4 regions of the Paenibacillus sp. J22FR21 genome follow, and region 1 is predicted to be linked to each of the others. Evidence: riboswitches for the same ligand, from Rfam matches in the RefSeq annotation. Region 1 holds a riboswitch; each other region holds the start of a gene.
What was found. Region 1 has a riboswitch for cyclic di-GMP ahead of AC0YNS_RS12280 (methyl-accepting chemotaxis protein). Riboswitches for the same ligand answer to the same signal wherever they lie in the genome.
Positions count from the first base shown of each region.

Region 2: another riboswitch for cyclic di-GMP. It lies ahead of AC0YNS_RS16980 (PilZ domain-containing protein); the one in region 1 lies ahead of AC0YNS_RS12280 (methyl-accepting chemotaxis protein).
Region 3: another riboswitch for cyclic di-GMP. It lies ahead of AC0YNS_RS13585 (ATP-binding protein); the one in region 1 lies ahead of AC0YNS_RS12280 (methyl-accepting chemotaxis protein).
Region 4: another riboswitch for cyclic di-GMP. It lies ahead of AC0YNS_RS12775 (putative bifunctional diguanylate cyclase/phosphodiesterase); the one in region 1 lies ahead of AC0YNS_RS12280 (methyl-accepting chemotaxis protein).

Region 1 covers NZ_JBWDNJ010000003.1:345,616-351,168, reverse strand. Annotated here, with positions in the region: gene AC0YNS_RS12290 (hypothetical protein) at 66-680, opposite strand; gene AC0YNS_RS12285 (aldolase catalytic domain-containing protein) at 888-1,853, opposite strand; gene AC0YNS_RS12280 (methyl-accepting chemotaxis protein) at 1,960-3,495, opposite strand; cyclic di-GMP riboswitch class I at 3,570-3,661, opposite strand; gene fumC (class II fumarate hydratase) at 3,769-5,148, opposite strand; gene AC0YNS_RS12270 (acyl-CoA thioesterase) at 5,358-5,553, opposite strand, start outside.
Region 2 covers NZ_JBWDNJ010000004.1:331,397-336,949, reverse strand. Annotated here, with positions in the region: gene AC0YNS_RS16990 (GGDEF domain-containing protein) at 1-240, shown strand, start outside; gene AC0YNS_RS16985 (HD-GYP domain-containing protein) at 277-1,359, shown strand; cyclic di-GMP riboswitch class I at 1,391-1,494, shown strand; gene AC0YNS_RS16980 (PilZ domain-containing protein) at 1,624-2,337, shown strand; gene AC0YNS_RS16975 (O-antigen ligase family protein) at 2,489-4,585, shown strand; gene AC0YNS_RS16970 (MazG nucleotide pyrophosphohydrolase domain-containing protein) at 4,702-4,992, shown strand; gene AC0YNS_RS16965 (hypothetical protein) at 5,087-5,449, shown strand.
Region 3 covers NZ_JBWDNJ010000003.1:661,671-667,223, forward strand. Annotated here, with positions in the region: gene AC0YNS_RS13570 (sugar phosphate isomerase/epimerase family protein) at 76-849, shown strand; gene AC0YNS_RS13575 (AraC family transcriptional regulator) at 867-1,736, opposite strand; gene AC0YNS_RS13580 (Gfo/Idh/MocA family protein) at 1,903-2,982, shown strand; cyclic di-GMP riboswitch class I at 3,176-3,269, shown strand; gene AC0YNS_RS13585 (ATP-binding protein) at 3,356-5,137, shown strand; gene AC0YNS_RS13590 (bifunctional diguanylate cyclase/phosphodiesterase) at 5,127-5,553, shown strand, end outside.
Region 4 covers NZ_JBWDNJ010000003.1:467,970-473,522, forward strand. Annotated here, with positions in the region: gene AC0YNS_RS12755 (nucleoside-diphosphate sugar epimerase) at 79-366, shown strand; gene AC0YNS_RS12760 (alpha-helical endospore appendage domain-containing protein) at 392-745, shown strand; gene AC0YNS_RS12765 (hypothetical protein) at 745-1,065, shown strand; gene AC0YNS_RS12770 (hypothetical protein) at 1,062-1,373, shown strand; gene AC0YNS_RS12775 (putative bifunctional diguanylate cyclase/phosphodiesterase) at 1,432-3,645, opposite strand; cyclic di-GMP riboswitch class I at 3,765-3,866, opposite strand; gene AC0YNS_RS12780 (GntR family transcriptional regulator) at 4,129-5,271, shown strand; gene AC0YNS_RS12785 (AraC family transcriptional regulator) at 5,290-5,553, shown strand, end outside.

The DNA.
Region 1 (5,553 bases):
AGGCTTCCGATAAAAAAAGCTGTATCCGCTCCTTTCGAAGGTGGCGGATACAGCTTTTGCTTTATTTATATCGAAGATTCGGCTACAGCACGTTTGGCTGCTTGATGCGTATAAGCAAACAGCTCCATAAGCTCCATATGCTGCACATATTCAATCGCGCTCCTGGCTTCTTCCGAGATCGTCCCGCTCTCTTGAAGCGCAATCATGCCTGTGAGTGCCGAAGCTTGCCAGCGCACTTGGCGTTTCATTACCTGCAGCGAATCGCGAATGGTGCCTTCCTGCAAATCGCCTAATACGACGCTGTTCTGCAGCCAATCCGCTACTCGTGTCTGCAAGCTCTCCATCGCCGGATGGGCGCCTGCATTGCTGAACCAGTAGTTCGCATTGGAGTAATCACCCTCCATCCGGTGCATGATACCATGCCAATAGCAGCCTGTCGGGTCGTCTTCAATCTCTTGGGATTGTTCATGCGACGCGTCCAAGCTCTCGTTAAGCAGATGCAAGCCGGCCTTGAGCGCAATGAGCGCGGGTTGAGCGGATTTCGGAGTTCCGACAGTAATTAGAGGCAAAGCGGCTATTTCTTGATCGAGTGCAGCATCCCATACCCCTTTCGGAGACAGGGCTTGCATGGTCTGACGCGATTCCAATTGTTCGATGATTAGCGCTAATGATTTCTTCAAGCCGCATCCACTCCTTCAACAGTTCGTAACGCCAATCACTTGCATGAGTGGACTCTATTGTAATAGATGCCCTTCGAAAATTCAATGAGAATATGCCTATTTATCCTTACAATCCGCGCGGATGAAGTTCGGAGACGGCGACGATCCTCCTTAGCAAACAAGCTCCCGAACCGCTAAGGTCTGGGAGCTCGTTCATTATTGAAGAACTTATTTGCTGTGCAATACTTCAGGCGTAGTCAGCTTATCGTAGAAATCAACCGACTTATCTTTGTCATCGGAATTCCGAAGCGCCATTGCGGAACGAGGATGCTCATCGAACATGCCTGTAATCATATAAGGAATAATATAGCCCCACTCTTCTTTTTCACGAAGCGGAATCATGTACTTCTCGATCATATCCAGAACCGGACGCACATTGTACTTCGTGTTCTTCAGATGTGCGACAAGCAGTTCCGTTGGGCAGTTGCCGGCCGCGCGGCCCATACCGTATACGGAAGCATCCAGGAACTCGACGCCTTTCTCAACCGAAATAAGCGTATTGGCGAAAGCAAGCTGCATATTGTTGTGCGTATGAACACCAAGACGTTTGCTTGGCAGGTACTTCTGGAATTTGCTGACCAAATAATTGAAGTCATTCGGCGCCAAGCTGCCATAGGAGTCAACGACGTACACGACGTCGACTACACTTGCTTCGATCAATTCGAATGCTTCAAGCAGCTGGTTCTCCATTACGTTGGAGAGTGCCATAATGTTCAAGGTTGTTTCGTAGCCGCGCGAGTTGAATACGTTAACCAGCTCCAGCGCCTTCGGCACGTCTTGAATGTAGCAGGCAACGCGAATCAAATCGAGCATGCTCTCTTCGCGTGGAAGAATATCGTTCTCATCTACCCGTCCGATATCGACAAGTGCAGAGAGCTTCGTATTCAGCTTCTGCGGGATGACTTTACGAAGGAAGTCGTCGTCCAGGAAGCGCCATGGACCCGCATCTTCAGCGCCTTTGAGCAGCTTCGGAGAGTTTTTGTACCCGATTTCCATATACTCGACGCCAGCTTCATTCAGCGAGTTGTATAGATGCTGAACGAACTCAACGCTGAAATCCCAGTTATTGACGAGCCCGCCGTCGCGGATCGTGCAGTCGACGATTTTACAATGACTTTTTTTCGAAGCATTCATAGCATTGTGTCTCCTTTTTAGCCAGATCTTGTCTTTTCTACTCATAATACTTGATATTGGCTATGAACGCAAAGTCATTTTTGTCAGAATTGCAGGACTCTTCGGATTAAATGGCGCGGAACGATTTCCTCGTGCTGACCATCGTTTGATCCAATTTATCGCTTAATTTCTCCAGCATTGTCGCAAGCTCCGACGATCTGGAAATAAGCTGATGCTGCTCATTCGAGCTGCCCGTAACCGTCTTGACGCTGCCTGTTAATTCAACGGACATTCGGGAGATTTCCTCAATGTTGACGCTGAACTGCTTCGTGCTTGCTGTCATTTGCTGAGAGGCACCGGAAATATAATGAATTTGCTCTGCGACGGTTTTGATGGATCGCATGATCCGTTCAAATGCGGCTCCCGCATCACATACGGCTTGGTTGCCTGATGCAACCTCTTCAATGACTTGATCCATGGAATGGATAGAAGCGCGGTTATTAGCCTGAATGTCTTGAACAAGCTCAGCGATTCTCTGGGCAGAGGCAGTTGTTTGTTCAGACAGCTTGCGCACTTCATTAGATACGACGGTAAACCCACGTCCATGCTCGCCGGCCCGCGCCGCTTCAATCGCCGCATTCAGTGCCAGCAGACTGGTTTGTGAAGCGATGTCTGCAATTAAGCTTGTAATGTCATCTATTTCTTGCGAACGCTGACCGAGCAGCTTTACTTTGGTTGCGGACTCTTGGACGGCATTGCTCATCGATGTCATCTGCCTGACAGCCTTCTGTATGGCCTCATTTCCGTTATCGGCCTCCGTCGCTACCTCACTGGAGAAAGTTGACACCGTAGCAGACGTTTCGGCAATGGTATGGATGTCTCGGAGCATCTCTCCGATGACCCTCTTGCCTGTCTGTGCGCCATGCTCCTGCAAATGCGCCGTGGCATCAACCTTATGCATCGTTTGTACAATATCCCCTGCCAAGAGATTAAGCGTAGCCGCATTGCAGCTGAGCTCTTTGGAATTCATGAGCACTTGGTCCGACGTTTCCGTCACATTTTCAATAATTTGTTTGACCGCTGCTTGAATCTTCTGCTGTTGGGCCGATTCCAACGCGAGGATGAATGCTCTGCGCGTCACAATTTGATAGGTAACCGCGCCGATAAACAAGACGACAAATACGATGTGAATGGAGACCATGGCAAGTGAGTAATCACGGGTTCCGTAGACAAGGTCTGGGAAGATTAAGAAGCCGAGTACATGCTGAAGTGCGAAGATAACGGTGCTGATGAGAAGCATTGCGATGAGGTCGTAGTACAAAATAATAGCGAGTACCATAAAGATGGAGAAATGATATTCCACCATGCCGTTGCCGCCTGAGATGATCGATATGCTGCTGAAGGTAAGCGACAGTGTCAATAGAAGCGGAACGGACTGCTGCTCCTTCTGCAACCGCATGCAAATCCCGGCAAGCAGTAAGAAAATAATCGGTAATGCCAAGAACGTTTGCTTAAGGAAAGTGTGGAACGTAGAACCATTCATGTCCGTTTGATGATCATGATGCATGGAGAAACCGAGCCAATCGAATGCGTGTACCAGAAGCGATAATAGCACAATAATTGTAGAAATGAATAACATGACACGGTTTTTCTCTCTAAGCATACAACTTGCCTACCTCCCCATATATGTATACATATAAAAAGAGTCCACCCGCGTTAAGGATGGACTCCTTTTCACTCGGTAACCTGTCCACCATGGCATCTGCATTGCGATGCTTTAGGCCTAGGCTTTGCGTCCCAACGTTTCCGTTGGTTTGCCATTATCATATGAAGAAGTAGTCGGATACTATGGTCATGGTACTGTTAACAGGGTTAATTATATGAGGGGAAAGCCCTGTTTGTACATAGCGTAATTTGTATTGTTTTGTCGAATTTGTCAGATCATCTCTTCTGCTCTCACCACTTCGTCGAACTTGGCTGCCGTAATAAGCCCACTGCGAATGGCAGCCTCGCGAAGCGTCAGGCCCTCCTTGTGAGCGGACTTGGCAATGGCCGCCGCATTCTCATAGCCGATATGAGGATTCAGCGCCGTGACGAGCATCAACGACTCGTTTAGATGCCGAGCGATGGCTTCCCGATTCGGCTCAATGCCGACCGCACAATGCTCATCGAAGGAGCGAATCGCGTCGCTGAGAATACGGGTCGACTGCAGGAAATTGTGAATGATGACAGGCTTAAACACATTCAGCTCGAAGTTTCCCTGACTGGCCGCGAAGCCGATTGCCGCGTCATTGCCCATGATCTGACAGACGACCATCGTCAGCGCCTCACACTGCGTTGGGTTGACCTTCCCCGGCATAATGGAGCTGCCCGGCTCGTTCTCCGGGATACGAATCTCGCCAATCCCGCAGCGAGGTCCGCTTGCGAGCCAGCGCACGTCGTTCGCGATCTTCATTAAGTCCGCGGCGAGCGCTTTAATTGCGCCGTGTACGAAGACGATCTCGTCGTGGCTCGTCAGCGCGTGAAATTTGTTCGGCGCGCTGATGAAGTTCTTGCCTGTGAGGCGGCTGATCTCCGCCGACACCTTCTCGCTAAAGCCCTGCGGGGCATTCAGGCCCGTTCCCACGGCTGTGCCTCCGATGGCAAGCTCACGCAGCTCCTCGCGGCTTGCTCTGATATTACGCTCCCCTTTCTCCAGCATCCGAACCCAGCCGCTGATTTCCTGGCCGAGCGTAAGCGGTGTGGCATCCTGCAGATGGGTGCGGCCGATTTTGATGACCTCCATGAAGCTAGCACTCTTCTGCTCGAGTGTGGATTTCAGCTGCGCAATCGCCGGCAGGACGAGGTCCTCTACCGCAATCAGCGCGGCGATATGCATCGCGGTGGGGAATGTATCGTTGGAGCTCTGCGAGCGGTTGACATCATCGTTGGGATGAACGGTTGCTTCTTGCCCCTTCTCCCGGAGCAGCTGTGCCGAACGTCTTGCTATCACTTCATTGACGTTCATGTTGGACTGCGTGCCGCTCCCGGTCTGCCATACAGCAAGCGGAAACTCATCCTGCCACTTTCCTGCAATCACCTCATCCGCTGCAGCCGCAATCGCTTCTGATTTAAGGGCATCCAACTTCCCCAAGCTTCCGTTCACGGTTGCTGCTGCTTTCTTCAGATAAGCGAAAGCGGTAATTAACTCGCGCGGCATCTTCTCCGTACCGATTCGAAAATTGTGCAGACTGCGCTCCGTTTGCGCTCCCCACAGCCGGTGCGCCTCAACCTGTATCTCACCCATAGAATCCTTCTCCATGCGAAAATCGCTCATCGCGACTACCTCCTCATTACGGATTATTTCTGTTTCGGCTTACTCTCTATATACCCTATGAAAGAGGCGATGCATCTACGAGCATGCATCGCCTCTTTCCCATGATTGCCTATTTGCGGGCTTGCAATACGGCTTCTGTCTGAAACCTCGCAACTGCGATTCCGTGTCATTGGCTGATCCAGGGGCGAAGTTGCATTCTATCGCAACATTTAAAACTGACCTCTTAGTTCCGGAGGCAGCTCCCGGCTCTTGCGCGTGTTGGAATCCATCGTCACACAAGTAACGACCGCGTCCCCGCATAGCTCGCCTTTCTCGTTCACGATCTCCTGTTTGAGCACATAGCTGCTACGCCCGGCCCGCTCCGGGGATGTTGTAACCGTCAACCGATCGCCTTGCCTGCACTCC
Region 2 (5,553 bases), on a different contig from region 1:
CTTATTTGTCCCTATGCAGATGACAAAGGAATAGATCGAATCGTAAAGCTCATTCACGAACAGCTCTTTAGCATTTCATTGCGAACCGGATTACGATTGTCAGTTTCGGTTGGACATGCTTCGTTTCCGGAACACGGTATGGAGATTGGCCAGCTGCTGCAAACTGCGGACAAACGAATGTACGCAGAGAAATATGTCCGTAAAGCGCAGTTGACCGAACCGACAGCTTTACAAGCTTAATCCGGGAGCAAGCGGTAAAGGCGGGAATAAACACCGATGAGAAAAGTTCACATCAACTCCGTTCAGCCGGGAGAAAAGTTAGCTCGCCCTATTTTGCAGGAGAATGGGAACATATTGCTTGGCGCCGGTGTGGAGTTAAATCAACGATTTATCGACAGATTGGTTGGTTTAGGCATCGACATGCTTTTCATTGATGATCCCCTGACAGAGGGTTTGGAGCCAACTACGGCTATTCAAGACAGCACGCACAAAGCGGCATCGGATACGATTTACAAGACGATGAATACGCTTATGGATCAACAAGTTACGAAAGGGCGAACGATTGCCCCTGAGCTTGGCCGCACCTTCCGTAAGGTATTCGGCGACATTATGCAGGATCTCATTAGACGTGAAGATGTTATGGTCAGCTTGACGAACATTCACGTGGCGGACAGCTACTTGTTCCACCATTCCTTGAATGTCACGATACTTGCAGGCATTATGGGGTTAGCCAGAGGGTATAACCGAACGCAGCTCGAAGAGCTTGGCATGGGTGCGATGTTGTTCGATATCGGCATGACACGGCTGCCGAAAGAGATTTTGACGAAGACGACTGTATTGACGCCAAGCGAGCGGGCGCTCATGGAGAAGCATACCGAGGATGGCTTCAACATCATCAGAGCGCAGCATGATATTAGTTTACTCTCGGCACATTGCGCGCTGCAGCATCACGAGCGATATGATGGGACAGGTTATCCGCGCAAGCTTAAGCGGGAGGCTATTCATGAATACGCTCAAATCGTGGCGATCGCAGATGTATACGATGCGCTTACTTCTCCAAGGCCGCATCGCAAACGCTATACGCCATCGGAAGCGATCGAGTTTCTGTTCGCTGCTGGAAACACCTATTTTGATTTAGAATTGATCAAAATTTTCTGTAAGCATATATCCATTTATCCGGTTGCAACAACGGTACTGCTCAGTTCGGGGCAAATTGCCGTCGTTGCTTTGAACGACCCGCTCGCGGTTCATCGTCCAACGGTTCGGATCATCCGAGAGCCTGACGGAACAGCGCCTGCTACAGCATATCAGATCGACCTCAAAGACCAACATAAACTAATGATCGTGAAAGAACTGTAGGTAGGTTAGCATTCTGCTGACAACTGCATATCATCGATACTGGCAAACTTATCGAAAGGTAAGGACGCAAAGTTAAAGGGTCTAAATGTCCGCTCTTCATTATGTAAGCGAACAAATGACAGCCTGACTGCCGAAATGAACACCCGAGATATCTCGCGGTTCCGGAAGCGGCTCCAGTATTACATGAGGAAGCGCTTTTTCTGTTTTATAGCGCCGTACTGTCGTTGCGGGAGCGTTTCTTCATATGTGAAGGGGGAAAAGTAAATGTCAGGCTTAAATGAACGAATCGGATCAAGTAAACCTACCTTTACCATGAAAGCACTGCTCCACAGCCGTACGATGGTCGAGAAAGAAGGTTATGTTGCCACAGGGGTGCTTGCCCATGCAGAAGGCGAAATGATGGAAATCGAACTGACGGAATTCAAGAACTTCGAGCTCGGTGAACCGGTTAGTTTAACCGTCTATTCACCGGTCGGCATTCACCGGCTGCAATCGACGATTATTGCGAAGGCGGAAGGTTCTATTGCGGTTATTTTCCCAGCTCGCTCGCTAACGGGACTTGATGAGAAACGGGAATCGCCGCGAATTGATATTGAGGCAAGAGGCACGATATCGCGTACGTATTCGCAAGAGGTTGAAGGCTCCAAAGGGAATAAAATGACGATTGAAGCTACAGACAGCTTCGATATAGAGCTTAGAAATATAAGCGACACCGGGATAGGGTTTTCCTTGATGAGCCCACCGACGCTTGCGCAAGGTGATACTCTCGAAGTGAGCTTATCACTGGGCTTTAAACTGGATTGTAAGGTTGAAATTATCCGCAAGGATAATGGAAATGAATGGAAGTTTTACGGAGCTCGCTTTCAAGAGTTAGATGAGCAGCAGCAGCGGGCGCTTCGAGCTTATTTGCTGCGTATGCAAATTGAAGCCTATTTCAAGCTTAAGCAGGAGAAATTAACGGCTAAGAAGGGCAGATAAACGCGATTTCAGCGTTGCATATATAAGAAGGCGTTTGAACGGATGATGGTGATCCGGCAGCGTCTTCTTTTTTATAGTCGGACCGTCAATTATGGTACAATTGGAAAAATAACGTAAATCAGATGGGGTTTGAGCAAAAGGGGAAGTGGTTATGCGAAGTGGACTGGCTGCGCTAGCCGTGGCAATTATACTGGCTTGTTCGGCTTATCGCAACGGGATGTTCTTTGATACGATCTTTTATCGGTGGGAATGGATCATCATGGTCGTATGTATACTCGTCATTGGTGCGGGTTCGATTGTTCATTCTCGGAAAGAGGACAGACGGTTCAGCCAGCACGTGCCTTTATCAATCTACGGCCTGCTTGCGATGGCGATGTTATACGGGATTGCCCTGTTTCATCGACCGGCATCCACGCTTGGCAGCCTCGAGGAGGCATTGCGATGGATGGCCAATGCGGCTTTTGCCATTACATTGTACAGCTGGTTCTGTACCAGCTCCGACACGGCTGTGCGGCAGCAGCGTTTGAGATGGCTTTCTGCAGCGATTCAAGGCTCAGGCGCTTTCGTAATCGCTGGCGCAATTGCGGGTTGGATGGGATGGATCACGTTCCCTGAGATCATCATGACTACCGGTGATGTAAGGCTGTCGGCTGTTGGAGCGCGCTTGTCCGGGTTCATGCAATATCCGAATTTCCTAGGTGCTGTTGCAGGAGCCTATCTCCTGTATTATTTGGTCTTGCTAATTCGATCAAGGGCTGCTGCATTAACGTTCATAGGGGCTGCAGCAGCGGTAGTGCCGGGTGTCCTGGCACTGCTCCTGACCGAATCAAGGGGAGCGTGGCTTGTAACCGCGTTTGTATGGTTCGGCGGACTTCTGATGCTTCGAGGTAAAGAGCGCATAGCATGGCTTATCTATAGCGGCTGGGCTTTGATTGGCGGAGGGGCTGCGTATCGGGCTGTCGTTCAAGCAGGTTTGCGAAGCGGTAATGCAAGTACAGCTGCGGGCGTGGATGCCCAGTTTGCGCTGCATGGTGCGACTTCACAAGAAACCGTGCTATTGCTGATTATCTGCGTGGCTGCGCTTGCCGGATTTATAGGTTTGCAGTGGACGCTGGCAAGAGGAAGAGAGCAGCTGCTTAGCCGGATCGCATGGGGATGCTGGCTTGTAGGTTTACTTGGCATGATCATGCTGCTTCCGGCGGTCATTCAAGGACGGTTGAGCGGCGGGTACCAGACGGCCGGCGCACGGGGGTTATTCTATCAGGATGCGTGGCTGCTCATGAAAGAAGCACTGTTCTTCGGACGAGGCGGCGATACGTGGCGCATGCTGTTTACACAAGTACAGACAGCCCCTTATGTAGGAAATGAAGTACATAGCGGTTACATCGAAATTGCGCTCGATCTTGGCATTGTCGGGCTGTTGGTTTGTGCCATGGTCCTGTTCTTCCTGCTGCGGCAAGTGTGGCAATCGAATCGGATCGGCCTGCTGCCTATTAGTGTGCTGCTACTGCATGCGGCAGTGGATTTCGATATGTCCTTCGGGTATTATTGGCTCTTGCTGCTCAGCCTGGTAGTCTACTACTCCGGTGAGAGCACGGCGGAAGGAAGGCGCGCCATTCTTGCGGCGCCGCCGCTGCGATCGCTGCGGACCGCGCTGCTTGTCGCGGCCGCGGTAGGTCTAACCGCCGCTGCTGTGCTCAGCGTTCGGTTCGACCGTGCCGTGCAGTATCGCGAGGCGGCTGTGTCAGCCGCTCGCAGTGCTGCTGCGCAAACAGCCGCGCTTCGCGCGGCGCTCGAGTGGAATCCGTATTGGACGCGGATTCGACTCGAACTTGCAGCATTGGCACCGCCGCCGGAACGGGCGGTGCTGCTGGCGGCCGGACTGCGTTATGAGCCGCAGTCCGTGCCGCTCTTGTGGGCGCTCGGCGCAGCTGCAGCCGAGCAGAGCGATGTGCACGGCGCGGCGGCGTATTGGCGCCTCGCCTTGCACTATGATCGTTACGACCGCGAGAAGCAGACGGACGCGGTCGTCACGATGGCGCAGCTCGCGGATGGCATGCGAGCTGCTTCGCGCCTCGCGGATGCAAGGCTGGCCGCGCAGACGGCCGTTACCTTCTTCGAAGCGTATGAGGCGCAGAAGAACAACCCCGGCGTGAACGGCCGCAAGTTTGCCGTCACGGCAGCGTCCCAGGCAGCGGCGGATCAGAGCCGCCTGCTGCTCAAGCAGCTCGGCCCGGCGGCGAGCTAAGCAAGCTCTATCGTCTTGCTTATTACTATTTTGCGTCTTGCTTATTTCTATTTTCCATCTTGCTCCTTACCAATCTTCATCGTGCACAATCCCATATGTAGAAAGGAACATAGAATATGAATACAGCCGAATTTCAACAGTATGTAAAAGAATGGAGCGCGCTCCAAGGGTTCGACCAGAGCTCCATCGAGCAGAGGATGTTGTATTTAATGACCGAAGTCGGCGAGCTGGCTAAAGAAGTGCTGTCCGTCTCCTTCCATCCGGATGCGGAACGTAAAGCGAACCTGGGCCACGAGATGTATGATGTGGTTTGGAATATCTTCGATTTGGCGAATATGCTGGGTATCGATCTGGAGCAAGCCTTCAAAGAGAAGATGCAGATTAATAACACGCGCACGTGGGCTTAATCTACAAAACAGGCTCATCACCCGTGAGGATTGTCCACTCTTCCTCGTCAGGCTCGGCATAAGCTGTAAGCAACCCCCGAAAGGAGTGATGCTTATGGCAATATCACGCGTAAGACCGAAATATAATATGCCAAGCTCCGGCAAAGTCATCCGCACATCTGTGCCCAAAACGTTAAATGAAACCACGTTGACAGGACCTACGTTCAGTCGACTCTCTGTTGTTTGGGTCGCTCAGAACGGCGTTCCTTTCCTTACAACCGGCTTCTTCGCTCGTTTGTTCCGGAACAACCAAGTCGTCGCCACTGCTTTCTTCGACTCGTTCGGCGTTGTTCGCTTTAACAACATCACCACATTAACGAACGTGACTTACACGATCCGCACCTTTAATTCGAACGGTGTTCTGTTTCGTACACGTACCATTCCTTCCGGTGTTCAAACCTATGCCATCATTGGCTAAGCCGGATTTATCCATCCAACCTGCCTGCAAAACTCTCATTAACGACAACAGCAGCACGGCTCTTCAGAGAGAGCTGTGCTGCTGTTTTATGTTTCAGGGCTTGC
Region 3 (5,553 bases), 320 kb from region 1:
GTGAACTTTTTTTTGTCTATTATCGAAGCAAATAATGGTAAAATCACTTTAGAAACTAATGGAGGTGCTTAGAGAATGGTTGCTTATGGTTGGTGCAGAGGGATCGAGGACGCGGAGCTGCTTCACAAATACGGGTTTGACTACATCGAGTGTCCTCTGTCCGCTCTGCAGTTGGAGAACGAAGCCTTGCATCAAGAATTGCTGCGTGCTTACAAGGAAAGTCCACTGCCTGTTTATGCGTTTAACTTATTTTTCCCAGGGGATATTAAAGTGGTTGGTCACAATGTAGAACCAGAGCGTATCCGGCGCTATGTATATCGTGCTGCGCAAGCGATGAATGAGATCGGTGCGAAAATTTCCGTGCTTGGAAGTGGGGGAGCGCGCAACATTCCGGATGGATGGGAGCGTAATCGGGCGGAGGACCAGATGCTTCACTTACTTAGCTGGATTTCGGAGGAGTTTACGGGAAGCGGCGTAACGCTGGCTATTGAACCGCTGAACAAGAAAGAGACGAATCTGATCGGCTCTGTGGCCGAAGCTGTTTATTTGGCGAAACAAATTAATCATCCTGCCATTCGGGTGCTGGCTGATTTCTATCACATGGATGAGGATAGCGAAGCGCTGGACACATTGACTGCTAATAAGGACTGGCTTGCGCATATTCACATCGCAGATACGGGCAGACTATCACCGGGAACCGGGCGATATCCATACGCGGACTTTGCCGCACAGCTGACAGCAGCAGGCTACAAGGGCGGAATTTCCGCGGAATGCAGCCTTCAGCAACCAGACGAGGAATTATCGGCTAGTCTGACTTTCATGAAACAACAATTCCATCGGCTGGGCTGATTTCCTGGACATTACGGTTAAGCGCGGTTCCACTCCAGCATTTTCTTCTGAAATTGCTTTGGGGAGCAATCATTGTATTTCTTGAACATTTTGTAGAAATGGGCCATGTTCGGCATGCCGATCCGGTCCCCTACCTCGGAGACGCTGAGGTCCTTCGTGAGCAGAATACGTTCGGCCCATTTGATCTTGCGATAATTCACATACTCTGTGAAGGACATCCCGATCGCCTTCTTGAAGAATTTCACAAAATAATAGTAGCTCATATTGGCGAGCTTCGAAACTTCTTCTACTTGGATGCGGTCGGTCAGATGTTCTTCCACATAGTCAATCACACCTCGCAGACGAGCACGATCAAAGTCATCATGATCAGCAAGCACTTTCCTGGAATCTCCCCGGATGAGCAGAAGGAGCAGCTTCTTTATGTACATGCTGACGGCAAGCTCATACCCGCTTTGCTTGGTCGTGACTTCTTGCAGAATGCCGCGGATACATTCCGACGCCTCTGCTCGTGCGGATTCATCTTCTTGAAAAATGTAGTTGGCTCGGCTGAGCGGATTCTTCGTTTCGGAGAAAAATCGCATATAAGGCATTGAGCTTTGGTCAATAAATTGCTCCAAATCGAACTGCAAGACGATATAATTCAGCGGGCTGCTCATGCTGCGATCGCGATGAAGCTGCCTTGCACCGATCAATGCGATGTCGCCCGTTTGTAGTTTTATGCACTCATCTTCAATATTTACGTCAAGTTCGCCGGTGATCACAAGCAGCAATTCGATTTCTCGATGATAATGCCAATTGATAAATAGATCGTTATTCCGCAGGGATTGGAACACTTTGATGGAGAGCAGCGGGTTCTCGTAAACGACCTTCTCATTATAAAATTCCACGGTACCATCCCTTCAATAACAAAATCACATAAAACCATACCTATATAGCGCCTATATTTTAGTGGACAAGTTCGGATATACTGTAGTCATTGTATGTCTCTCTATCTAGCTGACACACATACTACAAATTATATCATTTCGAGGCTCATGGAGGTAGAAATTTAAAATGTCAAAAGTACGTGTAGGCATTATTGGCTGCGGCGGTATCGCCAACGGTAAACATCTCCCAAGTTTGGCCCAAGTCAAAGACGCTGAAATCGTAGCTTTCTGCGATATCATTGTTGAGAAGGCTGAACAAGCAAAAGCGAAATACGGTACAGAAGAAGCAAAAGTATATTCTGACTATAAAGAATTGCTTCAAGACGGATCGATCGACGTCATCCACGTTTGTACGCCTAACGATTCCCATGCGGTTATCTCCATCGACGCATTGGAAGCTGGCAAACACGTGCTTTGCGAGAAGCCAATGGCTAAAACAGCTGCTGACGCTCGTAAAATGCTTGAAGTAGCACAACGTACCGGCAAAAAACTCAGCATCGGTTACAACAACCGTTACCGCGCAGACAGCCGTTACCTGAAAGAAGCTTGCGATGCAGGCGAGCTTGGCGAAATTTACTTCGCTAAAGCACATGCAATCCGTCGTCGTGCTGTTCCGACATGGGGCGTATTCTTGGATGAAGAGAAACAAGGCGGCGGACCGCTTATCGATATCGGTACTCACGCACTTGACCTTGTATTGTGGATGATGGACAACTACAAGCCGAAAGTCGTTCTTGGCCGCGCTTACCACAAGCTGTCCCAAAACGAGAATTCTGCGAATGCTTGGGGCCCATGGGATCCAAAACAATTCACAGTTGAAGATTCCGCTTTCGCTATGATCACAATGGAGAACGGTGCAACTGTAATCCTTGAATCCAGCTGGGCGCTTAACTCGCTTGAAGTCGATGAGGCTAAAGTTTCCCTCAGCGGTACTAAAGCAGGCGCTGACATGAAAGACGGTCTTCGTTTCAATGGCGAGCACAACAGCCGCCTATATGTAAACAAAGTTGAACTGAACAGCGGCGGCGTTGCTTTCTATGAAGGCGCGAGCGAAACTGCAGAAGTTCTTGAAGCTAGCATGTGGATCGATGCAGTTAAGAACGACAAAGAAACTTTCGTTAAACCAGAGCAAGCGCTTGTGGTTTCCGAAATTCTTGAAGCGATCTACGAGTCTTCCCGTACGGGCAAGGCTGTATACTTCGAGTAGTAGAACAACCAATGAAGCCGGAGATGGCCTTGTCATCTTCGGCTTTTTTTGCATCGTTAATGATGTTACATATTTTTTGGGAGTTCGACAAAATCAGTCAAAGTTCTACGTTATTCGCTCTGTACAGTTCTGTGAAAACACCTATAATGAGAATTAAAAACGAATAATCTAGAAAAATTTTACAACTAAATACCTAAGATAAGGGCAAACCATAGGAAACTATGGGACGCAAAGCCGTGGCCTAAGGGATCACTTTCTGTGATGCTAAGGTAGACAAGGCTGCCGAGTAGATGGAATCCATCCTATTCGGGTGGTTTTTTTATTGCCATTTTGCATCCTGCATGCTAAGTCAATGATCCGGAGGAAGGTTAGCATGGCACCCATCGCACTCGTCGCCATTTCATTCGTACTCGTATTCAGCTCTTCCTTAATCCTCTTTCATCTTTACGGGCGCATGAATGCAGCCAGGTACACGACTTTCTTTTGGCTTATGAGTGCTGCTTTTGTTTTTAGTATCGGGGTTTGGTCCATGCACTTTGTGGCCTTGCTGGCGTATCCGTTCCCGGTTAAGGTGATGTATCATTTCGGTTATGTGTTTCTCTCGATGGGTGTTTTAATCGTCTTGTCGGCGTTAGCGCTTCTCTTGTTCGAACGTGCTTCAGGGCGAAATCGGACAAGCTTGCTCGTTCTAGGCAGCCTGGTACAGACGTGTGGCATCGTAGGGATGCACTACATCGGGATGAGAGCCATCAAAGCCCATGCGACGCTTCATTATCAGTCATCCACAGGTTTTATTTCAATCGTCGTTCTGGCTCTCGTGCTTGGTTTCATCTTCACAAGACAGCGATTCCAACTCCATCGGCAAAGCCGGTTGCGGCAGTTCATCCACGCTCTATCGCTATCCGTCGCTATTGAATTTCTGCATTACAGCAATATGCCCATGATGCATGGCATTACAACGCTGCATGCAGGTGAATCTGTGGCTTTATCGCAAAATCAGTTCTTTCTCGCCATTAGCATAAGTTTGATCGTTTCCGTCATCTGCATGTATTCGATCGTCATTATGATGATTGACAGCCGCTTAAAGCAAAGTGAAGAACGACTTAAACGGATGAATGAAGCCTATTCGCATATTTTAGATTCTGTGGCTGAGGGGATCTACCGTTTGGACGAGCGTGGCAAGGTTATCTTCTGGAATCAAGCCGCTGTGAACTTAACCGGGTTTGAGGCGAACGAAGTACTCGGGCGTAAGGTTGGGCTTCGGGCTATTAAGCCTGCGGGTGAGGAATGGGACCCTATCGAGAAGGTTCATCGCACCGGCAACGCTGAATATGTGGCGGATGACTTGTTTCGCCGGAAGAATGGTTCGACGTTCCCGGTGGAATATCATATTACGCCTATGCAAGGTAAAGGTGAAGGTGAACAAGCCGGTGTTGTTATAAACTTCACGGATCTGACGCAGCGCAAAGAGCAAGAGTCGTTCATTGTGGAGTCGGAGAAGCTGTCGATGGCAGGCCAGCTGGCTGCAGGTATCGCACATGAGATTCGAAACCCGCTTACGGCGATTAAAGGATTTATGAAGCTGTTTCAGAACGGGATGACCAAAATGGAGTATGTCACCATTATTACGTCTGAGATTGTTCGCATGGAAGGCATCATCAACGAGCTGCTCCTGCTTGCGAAGCCGCAAATCAGCCGGTTTCAAGCGACTAATCTATGTGAGCTGCTAGCCGCTGTCTATACGCTGCTGGAATCACAGGCTAATCTAAACAATGTGGATATCAAGCTGCATTTCTCGGAGCCGGAGCTGCATGTCTATTGCGATGAAAGCCAGATCAAACAAGTATTTATCAATCTCATCAAGAACGCAATCGAAGCAACGGAGGGCGGCGGCGAAATTCGGGTTGCCGTAGAACGGGTCGGCAACCAGTTGATAACCTCGATTGCAGACACTGGCTGCGGTATTCCGGGGGAAGTGCTTGAGCAGGTGGGAAGACCCTTTTATACGACGAAGGAGCAGGGAACTGGACTTGGACTTATGATCAGCAACAAAATCATTTCCAGTCATGGCGGGACAATTTCTATTGCCAGCAAGATGGGAGAGGGCACGACGTTTCAAGTAACACTCCCTGGGGGGTATCGAAATGGTGCATAATCATATCGAAGGAAGCTACAACTGGTTCTTGGTATGTCTGTCGTTTATTATTGCGCTGTTCGCTTCCTATACGGCATTGAATATAGCCAGACGCGTGCTGTTGTCTGAGGGCTGGAAGAAGAGAGGATGGCTGCTGGGCGGAGCAGTCGTTATGGGTGTTGGGATTTGGTCGATGCATTTCATCGCGATGCTCGCTTTTCATTTGCCAAGCGGAGTGACCTATGATTTTGTAACCGTTCTCGTATCGATTGGTGTTTCTATTGTCGGCGCTTTTATCGGTTTCGGTATTGCCAGCCATTCCGGTCGCGGTACGCTGAGACTGATTGTGGGTGGTACCATTATGGGGCTTGCAATCACCGGCATGCATTACATTGGCATGTATGCCTTGACGGGAATTACGGTTACTTATAGCCCCT
Region 4 (5,553 bases), 120 kb from region 1:
CCAAGCGGAGAGGGCGGCGCATATGTTAACAAAGAGACCGATTCCTGATATTGCGATAGGTAGAGGAGGGACTGCGCCTTGCAGCATATCGTAACGGAAATGATTGAGCATATGTCACATTCCCATGAGCAGCTGGCGCGCGTCTTGGAGGCGAAGCGTCATGTCGCAGTCCGGATGGCACAAATTGTGCACGCATTGCCGGATACGCACCCAAGCTTCGGCGGGGTCAGCGAGCTGATGGATAATTCTCAGGTGATGACGAAGAGTGTAGTGGCCTATTTAAACAGCATTGCAGAGCTGCAGGAGTCGCTTGCCCTTACGATTTCGGTTGTTATGAAAGAGATGGACGTCGAGGACGAAGAATAGGCGGAGGAAAGGAAGCGTGCCCGTTATGAGTCGAGAAACCGCATATATCCGAATGCTGGACGCCTCCGCTAAGCTGCAGTGGAATGTGGCGATGATTCTGGAGGCAAAGGCCGTCGAAGCGGAGAAGGTACGCGCTTGGCTGTGCAATCATATTACGCCGGACGCATTTACGGAGCAGCAAGACCAATGGAAGTCCTCGATGATGGTACATGATCAGCTTGTCGAAGTGATTGACGGGCTTGCGAAGCTCAATCATGGGATGACCAATGTACTGAAGGCGGCACTGCGCCAGGTGGATGATATGGGGATGGGGGCGGGACCGATGAACGGCATCGAAAATATGCTGAACGGACCGTTTGATATGGGTGATAGGCACTAATGAATTGGAGCTTGAAGGAGCGGGAGGTACGAATCGAACTGCTAGCGTCGCTCTCCCGCAGCCAGCAGGCCGTCGCTCGAATTCTGAACAGCGTCGCAGCTGAAGCCGAGCGGGCATCCGGTCTGGCAGAAGCCATACAGCGCAACATGAAGCGGCTTGAGGCGATGCAGCTGACGCTTACCGCAATGGTAAGCGCCATGGAGAGCAGTCAAAGCCAAAGTCGAAGCAGAGACAGCCGCTCTGCCAAGCCATGGCTGAATGCTGCCGTGCAGGTTGGTTCGCATCCAATACGGGAAGGTAAAGGAGGAACCGGAAAGTGATTGCAGCGGGAATAAGCGGGAAGATCGTCAGCAAGTCACCAATCACACCACGGGTCACACCGAACAAGTCTTCAAGCAAGGCAGCAGCAGGCAGCCAGAAGAAGGCTACCTCGATTACGAAGCGCAAACGCACGAAGTCAGGCACCGGCAAATCTTCCGTGCGTAAGCAGAAGCGTGGAAGGAAGCGGGGTTTAAGCAGTCCGGGTTATAATCGAGCCTTCGATAATGCTTATAATCAAGGCTATAACCTCGGCTTTGCCAAAGGATTCGAGGATGGCCATCAGCTCGCCTATGAACAGCAAACCTAATGATGATCAAGCAGCTTGGAGGGAGTTCGGGCCATCATAGGAACGGGCTTGTACTCCCCTACGAATTGCTTAGCTCATGGACCGGAGTAATCAGCAGCTCCACTTCCTCAGCCGCAATAGGGTAGCCGATGAGATAGCCTTGAGCACCGTCGCAGCGCTGTTCCTTTAAGAGTGCAAGCTGAGTCTCGTTCTCAACCCCTTCAGCGAGGACTTGAAGCTTGAGACTATGAGCCATACCGATGATCGCCGTGACGATTGCCAGATCATCTTGATTGTGACCAATATTGCGAATGAAGCATTTGTCCATCTTAAGGGTGTCCACGGGAAAAAGGCGCAGATAGCTAAGCGATGAGTATCCGGTTCCGAAGTCATCAATCGAAATAGCAACGCCGAGCGCCTTCATTTCATGCAGCTTCTCAATAAGCGGGGCTTCGAAATTCGATGAAGCAACGCTCTCTGTAATTTCAAGTTCAATGAGCCGTGGTTCAACCGCAGTGGAGAGCAGGATCGCCTTCAGCATATCAATCAGGTTGTCCTGTTTGAATTGGCGAACCGATAAGTTCACGGACACCGGCAAAGGAGACAAGCCCGCTTGCTTCCAAGCATTGATTTGATTACATACCTGCCGTATGACCCACTCTCCTATCGGAACAATAAGCCCTGTTTCTTCCGCAAGCGGAATAAATTCAGCCGGAGGAACGGCGCCGAACTTGGGATGCGTCCAACGAAGGAGAGCCTCGAAGCCGTTCAAACTGCCAGCTTGCAAATCCTTCTTGCCCTGATAGAGCAAATGCAGCTCTCCCTGCTGCAGTGCTTTGCGCAAGTCCTGCTCCAGCATCATTTTCCGTAAATTAACTTCGTTCATCTCATTACTATAGAAGGCGTAGTTGTTTCTTCCCCGCCTCTTAGCCGCATACATAGCCGCATCTGCGAGAATCAGAAGCGTATCGGCATCCTTCCCGTCTTTGGGATACATAGCGATTCCGATGCTTGTCGTAACGATGATTTCTTGACCTCTGAGAATAAAAGGTTCAGAGAGCCGCTCCAGCAGAGGGCCAACAAGCGTCCCCACCGTTTCAGCATCGATATTCGGCAGCAGGATGACAAACTCGTCGCCGGCAAGTCTGGCCGCAAATGCAGCTGGCTGCAGCGATGCCTGAAGCCGTTTCGCGAAGCTCTTGAGCAGACGGTCCCCCAGTGGATGACCGAATGTGTCGTTGATGGATTTGAACCTGTCCATATCAAGGAACAGGAGAGCGAAGCTGCATGGTTTGTGTACCGCATACCGGAGCTCTGCATCGAGCTTCGTTATTAATTGATAGCGGTTGGGAAGATCAGTCAGTTGATCGTGATAGGCCATATAGTTGATGGTTTCACGAGCCTTCTTCGTTTCCGTTATATTTCGGAAGTTTGATAGGATCGCGGGCTGATTGTGAAATAGAATCGAGATGGAATTGGTTTCAACGTCGATCACTTCACCGTTTAGCTTGTAAATGCAGAGCTCCGCGTGATTAACGGCAGTGTGGCCCTCTATGAGGTCGGTTGATTTGGTTCGCATCATCTCGTGATACTCCGGCAATGCGATGTCAAACACATTGACGCCGACTAACTCATCCAGATGCTGTGCGCCTAACATCGTTAGCCCTGATCGATTCATGTGAACGATTTTATAGTCGATCTGTACAATATTAGCTTCGGGAGACAGCTCGAAAATTTGCCGGTACCGATTCTCGTTATCCAGCGCTTTCTTCTCGCTTCGCTGCGCATGTGCGATGATTCGGCGTCCAATGATGCAAACGCTGACACAGGTGATACAGCTCATGGTGAACAAGGTGAATTGAACAATTCGGTAGAGCAGATCCGTTGCGAGCATATAGGGGTTGAATAATTGATGGGTGATGAGTACAAGGATGCCATATCCACTTGCCATTAGTGTCACAAAGCGGTCCAGATAGATGAGGGAGAGAAGCGCAAAGAGGAAAACCACGGTGCCGGAGTTTGATGTTGGGATAAACCACATGACGATGAAGCAGAGCAGGAACGAATAGGCTGAAATAATGACTTTTCCTTTGAGCGTTTGATAGGTTTGTCGGTAAATGAAGTAGAGCACAACGCCAAGCGGGATAACGGAAGCGACGAATCGAATAAAGACTTGAAAGGTAATTAGCTCAAGTGCAAGAACGGTTACATATATGGGAATAGAAGACAGAATAAGGAATATTAATGTGTATGTCAGAAGCTTAGAACTAAACTGCTCGTAAGGGGTTGCCAAGCCGTACACATCCTTTCTACGTCAAATAGGTATACAAAAATCCTCGGGCTCGAAGCAAGATGGCGGTAACAGACCGATACGCATCTTCCCGCTTGGAGAACCAAGGTCAGCAGATTAACTTCGGCAGTCTGGCTGTCGTATCTCATTGCATTTATAGGAGAATAGACTTAGACCTATTGACTTTGCGTCCCCTGCTTTCGTAGGGTTTGCCTGCGAAAAATGATTCAGTTTTGACGAATAATGTAGGAATTTAGCGCTATTTCTATTTTCCATAATATCTCAAACTAGCGAATGAGTCTCTGGAACCTATTTAAAAGGATAGAGTTGGTATTTATAGGTGATATTGATGTCTTAGTTGCGTAAGTGAAGGACTAAAGGTTCATAAAAGTAGGCCTATATACATGTGGTTCATCAATTTCAGACTCTGGATTGACACAGATGATACACATATCATATAGTCAAGCTAATCTAGCAGAGATGAAGGTGAATAGGCTGACTATATTCCCGTATCACCGGATTAAGGAAGATATTCGAAAGCGCATACATGCTGGAGAGTGGAGGGACACTTCACGCCTGCCTTCCAGCCGGAATTTGGCGGAGTCCTATCAATCCAGCGTTAATACAATAGAGAAGGCGATTAAGGAATTGTGTGGGGAAGGGCTTCTGACACGAGATAATCGCCGAGGTACATATTTGGCAGATGGAGGGCTCTTGTCTCAGCCGACCAGTCGAATAAGGAGCGGGAATGGGAACGGGAGCGGACTCATTGCTGCATCGGTTATCGGTATCGATAATCCGCTATGGGGAGCCGCTCTGCGCGGGATCGAGGATGTGCTTCAGCCGAAGGGCTATCAGCTCATGAGCAGCAGCGATAATCGCAGCCTAGATAAGCTGGAGTCATTCGTTGCGAGCGCGATTGCAAGGCGAGTGGAGGGGATTATTCTGAGTCCGATTCACGGCGGCCAGGACGAGCCTCGCAGTCGGCAGATCTACGAGGAGTTAGCGGGTTGCGGCATTCCGGTCATTTTTCTGGATAGGCGCGTATGGGACACCGATATTCCTTTTGTGACGAGCGATAACGCTTCAGGCGCGTATTCGCTTACGAAATTGCTGCTTGCCAAGGGACATCGGCGGATTGCATTCGTACGCAATTCGGACCTCAGCACGTTCTATGAACGGCTGCTTGGCATGAGACAAGCGTTTATTGAAGCAGGCGTTTCTTTTGAAGCTGAATACGACTTATGCATCCCGACCCGGTTCGAGAATTTCGAGAGCGAGTTCGAAGACTTTGTTGCTCGGCTTGCGAATGCACTGGAGATGACGCGGTACACGGCTGTATTTGCAGCGAATGATCAGATTGCCGAGGCTGCGCTCGCTGCACTTGAGCGGCTTGGCAAGCGCGTCCCGGACGAGATGTCCTTTGTTACTTATGATGCGCAGGGGTTGAACGGGAAACTCCGACTGGATATTACAGGTGCGAACCAGCCTTTCTATGATATGGGACGAAGTGCTGCCCTTCAGTTATTGCACGCGGCAGAAGGCAAGCAGCCGATTGCGGTTGCCGGGCATATATGCAAAGCGGACATTCATTACGGCAGTTCGGTTTGGGAAGCAAAGATTGAATAACAAGGGTGGTACTTGCTTATGAGCTTCATTCGTCTGTTTCAAGAGAAGAAATATTTGCTGCGCATATTCTTGTGGATCACCAGCATTATTTTGCTAATCGTCGTTTCGTTCTCCACGCTTGTGTATGTGAATGTAGAGAAGAAGGTGTTCAAGAGCGAATACGAGAACAGCCAGAAGGTACTCTCGCAGATGAAATACAACATCGATTATCTCGATACGATGATTCGCAATATTACCCTCTCCACCTATGGCAGCAACGACGTGAAGGCGCTTATGTATTTG